DNA from 2 places in the Clostridium sp. X genome. Region 2 is predicted to be linked to the other one. Evidence: predicted binding sites of a transcription regulator. Region 2 holds the regulator's gene; the other holds the start of a gene.
The links. Region 2 encodes NrdR, which represses ribonucleotide reductase genes. Its sites were predicted from a motif close to CACNANATNTNGTG; they were not measured.
Positions count from the first base shown of each region.

Region 1: nrdD (anaerobic ribonucleoside-triphosphate reductase) is a predicted target of NrdR. The motif match lies at 1,713-1,726, and genes of this name have one in related genera.

Region 1 covers NZ_CM146912.1:1,226,625-1,230,057, reverse strand. The annotation lists gene nrdD (anaerobic ribonucleoside-triphosphate reductase) at 1-1,696, opposite strand, end outside; gene ACX0KU_RS06255 (S24 family peptidase) at 1,922-2,581, opposite strand; gene ACX0KU_RS06250 (DUF3783 domain-containing protein) at 2,603-2,986, opposite strand; gene ACX0KU_RS06245 (peptidylprolyl isomerase) at 3,008-3,433, opposite strand, start outside.
Region 2 covers NZ_CM146912.1:2,690,408-2,693,840, reverse strand. The annotation lists gene ACX0KU_RS13605 (hypothetical protein) at 1-74, shown strand, start outside; partial or broken gene ACX0KU_RS13600 (reverse transcriptase domain-containing protein) at 87-545, shown strand; gene ACX0KU_RS13595 (group II intron maturase-specific domain-containing protein) at 633-794, shown strand; gene ACX0KU_RS13590 (YlmC/YmxH family sporulation protein) at 1,132-1,386, shown strand; gene nrdR (transcriptional regulator NrdR) at 1,446-1,916, shown strand; gene pgeF (peptidoglycan editing factor PgeF) at 2,026-2,751, shown strand; gene ACX0KU_RS13575 (response regulator) at 2,768-3,433, shown strand, end outside.

The sequences.
Region 1 (3,433 bases), 1.5 Mb from region 2:
CTGTAACCCCTTCTATATTGCCATATATAGCTTTATCTTGAAGGATGAATCTTCCTGAAAGCCCTTCTGCTGGCGTTGCATAACATGACCAGTTAAGCTTATCTATAGTTCTATACTTATCACAAAATGCTCTAATATGTGATACTATCTTTATAGCTAATTCATAGGCTTCTTTGCTTTCTCCATGATGTTTTCCAAGTAATGCAGTTAAAGTTTCTGCAACTCCTATAAATCCAACTCCCCATGTTCCTTGTCTTAGGATTGGATCTATTGAATCTTCAGCTTCTAAATTTTCAGAACCACGCATCAAATGTTCCCCTGCAACAAAAGGTAAATCTTTAACTTTTAAATTTTTCAAAACACTATATCTATGTAATAAGGATTCTCTTAATAATTCTAGTCTATTATCTAATAGTGAGAAGAATTTATCCACATTTCCTTTAGCTAAAATTCCGATTCTTGGTAAATTTATGGTAGCTGGAGATATATTCCCTCTTCCTTCTGGACCTGGTTCTCCATTTACATTTGACATTATATAAGTTCTACATCCCATAGTTGATGCAATTACGCCCTTATCATAGTATTCTTTATTAAAGTCTGCATCTAGATTCATAAACATAGGATTCATTCTCTTGCTAGCTACTCTACAAGCAAGTTCGTAAAGGTAGTAATACGGATCACCTGGTTCTCTGTTAACCCCTTCCTTAACTCTAAATACTATATTAGGGAAAATTGGTTGCTCTCCTTTTCCAAGTCCTCTTTCATATTCCTCTAAGAATATTCTATCTACCATAGCAGCATCTTTACTTTGAGGAAGTCCTAAATTTATAGAACTGAAGGGAACTTGACTTCCTGCTCTTGAATGCATTGTATTTAAATTATAAACTATACCTTGCATTGATTGACGAACTGTTTTCTCTAGCTTTTCTTCTATTATTTCATCTAATTTATCAAAGTTTCCAAAGTAACCTTCATACTCTTTTCTTATTTCTTCTCTTGAGCTACTAACAAAAGGAGCCATATCATTGTCGAAGTTTACATGGGATTGTCCCCCAAACATATCATTTTGTGCGCTTTGAAGCAATATACATGATAATTCAGCAGCTGATTCTATTCTCTTTGCGGGAAGAATTGTGCCATATCCTGTATTAAAACCTCTAGATAATATTTTTCCTGTTTCAATATTTAAACAGTTTATAGTTAAATTGTATGAATCTAAATCATGAAAATATATATCTCCGTTCTCGTGTAATTTTGCTAAATGCTTTGGCATCATCCCTAAATTATGCCACTTGTTAGATTCACTTGCTATTCTAAGAAGTTTTGAACTGAAATTATTTCCAACATTAGCATTATCTCTATCAGTCTCAATCCCTATATTCTGTATAGCCCTCATCAAGTCTGACTTCTTTTCTCTAATCTTCGTTCTCTCACTTCTATAATTAGAATAAGTTTTTCCGATTAATTCATGTCCGTTCTCTGGCAAAACCTTCTCTACTATATTTTGAATATCCTCTACTGATATCTCTTCACAATCTAATCTTTCAATTTTCTCCATAACCTTTTGAGCAAGCTCTACAGCCTCGCTATCTTTTAAATTAAAAGCAATCTCTTCCGCTGACCCCTTTATAGCATTAATTATCTTTATAGAATTAAACTGAACTCTTCTTCCATCTCGTTTCACTACATATAGCATACCATTTACCTCCAGACACAACATATTGTACCTGGATATTATACTCCACAATATTTTTATTATCAATCTTTAAATATACTGAATTAAATTAATACCTTATACCTGGTTTATTTTTCTTCTTTTTAATACGTTTTTTATATACTTACTAACATTGACAACTGCTTGTTATAATTGCATTTAATATATTAACTACAAAAGTTATAGCAGCAGATATTATATCTGCTGCTATAACTTTATTTCCACTCTTTCTAATTTTACTAAAACTTTAATCTCTTTAATTCCAACTGTTTCAGTTTTAAGAATTCCGTTATTACTTACTAAAAGTAATTTAGTATTATCTAGTCTTTTTATTTGTCTTATAAATCTCTCACCATTATTTTCAATAAGGCATATAGAATTGTTTTCTACTTCATGAGATATATGTCCAAATACTAGATCCTCTTTACCTATTCTAAAACCTATCATATCATCATTTTCAACTTGTAGAAATAATACTTTATCTTTGCTATAGCCTTCTATCTTATTATTTAAAATAGGCATTTGTTTTCCACCTAAAGCTTTACTTAGATCATATCTGTATATAGGAACAGTTTTTAACACTGAGCTAAAGGCATCACTCCATACATCCTGTACAGCCTCTAGAGTCTTTTTAGGCTTCGACACTTCTTCTTTGAAACTTTCTTCTTCAAAAGACATTCCTATATCATTTAAATCTTTGCCTAAAACTTTAGATATCTTTTCTATAACATTTTCATTTATTACTTTTCTACCAGTTTCAACTTCCTTTATAAAGCTCTCTGCAACACCGCTCTTTTTAGCTAGTTGCTTTTCTGTCAAATTTGCGCTTAACCTAGCTTCTTTTATCTTCCCACCAATCCTGCTCATATAAATGCCTCCGACTTAACTTTAGTTTCTATGTGTCTTTTCAAACCTACTTCGCTCTTCTATAAGATGTTCCAAGAGATAATTAAATCTCCAGTTAATCGAAGTATGTGTAACTACTGCAAAAATAGGTTTTTCACTGTAACTAGCTCTTACAACTCTCATAGTAGTTTTTATATCATCATCGCTGCATTGATTAAATAAAATCACTTTTTCTTTTTGTAAATCACTAGAACACATATCTGTAGCTTTTTTACTCAGTATATCCTCTAAAGTTAAATTAACCACGCTTTCATCTATTACCCTATATAAAGGTAAATTGTTTTCTTTTAATAATTCACTAAGCTTTAGCTGTTCATTATAATCAAATCCATATATCAATAAGATTTTTTCACTCTCAGCACTCATGTATTATACCTCAATTTCTAATTAAACTGTTTCTGGTTCTGGATACTCCACTCCAAAAGTATCTACTGTAACACTTTCCATAACTTGATCTTCATAAGGTCTATCGCTACGATCTCTTTTAACACTAACAATTTTATCTGCTACCTCAATGCCTTCTGTAACCTTTCCAAAAGCTGCATATTGACCATCTAGGTGTGGAGCATCCTCTACCATTATAAAGAATTGACTTCCAGCCGAATTTGGATTCATTGATCTTGCCATGGACAATACTCCTTTAGAGTGCTTTAAATCATTTTTAAAGCCATTTCCAGAGAATTCTCCTTTAATTGAATAGTTTGGTCCACCCATTCCTGTTCCTTCTGGGTCTCCCCCTTGAATCATAAATCCTGGAATTACTCTATGAAATATAACTCCATTATAAAAACCTTTCTTCACTAAACTTATAAA
Region 2 (3,433 bases):
CTATTGAGCCTATATTTGAGGCAGACTTCAAGGAATATTCGTATGGTTTCAGACCTAAGCGAAATCAACATTAAGCCTTAGATGTTATAAGAAAGAAATGCAATAATAAAGGCTGGTGGGTACTCGATGCAGACATTAAAGGTTATTTTGATAATATAAATCATGATAAATTAATGCTGCTGATTGAACAAAGGGTATCAGACAGAAGAATATTAAAACTTATAAAGAAGTGGCTTAAGATAGGGGCAGTAGAAGATAATGAGTATATAGAAAGTGAAATTGGCTCGCAGCAAGGCTCTTCAATAAGTCCGTTACTCTAAAATATATACTTAAACTATTTTGATATTGTTTGGGATAAATACTACAAACACCTTGGCACACTTGTGAAATTTGCTGATGATTTTATTATTATCTCAAGAACAAAGAAGGAAATATACCATGCATATAATGCAGTTAAGAAAATCTTCGAGAAGTTAGAACTAGAATTACATTCCCATAAAACTAAATTTGTCAATATGTGGGATGGTAAAGAGGGATTTGATTTTCTGGGGTTTCATCATAGGCGTAGCCTTGTGGAAAGTGGAAAAGGACAAAGATTTAACACTACAATACAAGTTCCAACTCAAAAGGCTATGAAAAGTATGAGAAAGAAAATAAAAGAAGTTCTCAGTAATAGGTCGACTTTAAAGATGGATATATATGACTTAGTGAAGACAATGAATAAGAAAATAATAGGTCTAAAGAATTACTATAACTTGAAATATGCAGGAAAACAGTTAAATAAAATAGATTGATATATTATACAGAAATTTACTGTTTGGTATAACCATAAGAAACAAAGAAGACCTCGACATAAAGGTCTGAAAGAGGTAATGAATATTCTTAATGAAATGGGATTAAAGAAACTTTCTTCTTAGAGGGCATAATGCCTTAGAAAGAAGAATATCGGAAAGCCGTGTGCGGGAAAATCGCATGCACGGTTTGATGAGGGGAAGAAGGAAAATAAATTTTCCTTCAACCTACTCTACTTATTATTTGTATAAATTTTTAAAATAAATATAAATTTTACATATGATTGAGTAAGAAGTAATATATATTAATTAAATTTAAAATTTATAAGGAGATGAGATTATGTCGTTATATTCTGTAAACAATATAAGGGCTATGGAGGTTATTGATATTAATACAGGTTCAAGATTAGGTTACATAAAAGATTTTTTAATAGATTCTTTAGAATATAAAATATTGTCCTTAATTATTCCTAAAGAGAAAAATTCATGGTTTTCTAAAAATAACATTATTGAGATAGAATGGGACAAGGTTGTTAAGATTGGTAGCGATGTTATTCTTGTAAATATTGATGAATTTACAGTAGATAATAAGTAGTAGTAATATAGAATTATAAATAGTATAATAACATCAAAAGAAAAAAAGGATGTGATATTTTGAAGTGTCCATATTGTACTTTTGAAGAGAGTAAAGTAGTTGATTCTAGGTCAACCGAAGATAATAAGGCCATAAGACGCAGAAGAGAATGTTTAAAATGTTATAAAAGATATACTACATATGAAAAAATAGAGGACATACCTATTTTAGTAATCAAACGAAATTCTAGTAGAGAATACTTTGATAAATCCAAGATAATTAATGGTTTAATTACAGCTTGTCAGAAAAGACCTGTTTCAAGAGTTCAAATTGAATCTATAGCTGATGAAGTTGAAAAAAAGATGAGTAATGATATGGTAGCTGAAATTAAATCGGAAGCTATTGGAGAAATGATTATGGATAAACTAAAAGAAATTGATGAAGTTTCTTATGTTAGATTTGCATCAGTTTATAGACAATTTAAGGATGTTAATACTTTTATTGAAGAGATAAAAAATTTAATGACAGATAAACAATGCCCTAATATTTAAAATATAGGGTATTTTCTTTTGTTAAATATAAGTTAAAAAAGTTAATTTATTTATTAATATTTTAAATAATCTATCATTAATGTTAAAATAATATGTATAGAGGTGTTGTATGAGCAAAATAAATTTTTCAATAATTGAGAATAAATATAGATTTATAAAGTTTAAAGAAGGTGATGTCTATTTTTACTTCTCTACCGCCCAAAATGGACTAAATTTCAATAAAAATACAAATGAAGGAATTTCTAATTTAAATAATTTAAGAGAATGGTTTAATTTAGATAATATAGGATATCTTAATCAGACTCATAGTGATATAGTTCATATCTTCCATGGGAAGATTTGTGATGGTGATGGAATTATTACTAATGAAAAAGGGGTGGCTGTTGGAGTATTTACTGCTGATTGTGTTCCTATATTAATATATGATAAAGGCAGAGGAGTAATAGGGGCTATACACAGTGGATGGAAAGGTACCTATAAATACATTTTAATTAATGGAGTAAAGAAAATGATTGAAGAGTATGGTACTAATATTAAGGATTTAAGTATTTATATTGGACCTCATAATATGGAGTGTTGCTATGAAGTTGGAGATGATTTAATAGAAGAATTTAAAAATCAGGAAATTTACAAGAATGTTAGTATATCAACTGGTAAAAATATAAGCTTGAAAAATTGTATTATAAAGCAATTAAAAAGTTTAGGTATAGAGGAAAATCAAATAACATCAATAGATATATGTACCTATTGTAATAATAAATTTAATCTACACTCCTATAGAAAGCAAAGAGAGAATAGTGGAAGAATGTTTTCATTTATATATATGAATAAATAATTTGGAGGTTTGATTTATGGCAGAAGAAAAAATTTTAATAGTTGATGATGAAGATCATATTAGAGAACTTATCAAATTTAATTTTATAAACAACGGGTATAAGGTCATTGCCGCTGCAGATGGAATAGAGGCATTAGAGCTAGCTAGAAAAGAAACACCCCAATTAATTTTGCTGGATGTAATGCTTCCAGGAATGGATGGATATGATGTTTGTAAGGAAATACGAAGAGATCATTCTATTTCAAACACACCGATAATAATGATAACAGCTAAAGGAGAAGAACTGGATAAGATTTTAGGATTAGAGCTAGGAGCAGATGACTATATTACAAAGCCATTTTCAGTAAGGGAATTAGTAGCAAGAACTAAGGCTGTATTAAGAAGAACTAAACCTCAACAACTTGATAAAATATATAAATTTGGGAATATAACAATAGATTTCGAAAAACACGAAATTTTAAAAAATGAAGAGAGAGTAGATTTAACATTAAAGGAATTTGAACTTATAGAGGTTTTAATAAAGAATAAGGGAAGGGTTATGACTAGAGATTTTCTTTTAGACAAAATATGGGGTTATGAGTATGTTGGAGAAACTAGGACAGTGGATGTTCATATAAGGCATCTAAGAAAAAAAATAGAAGAAGACGATAAAAACCCTAAATTTATTGAAACCATCAGAGGT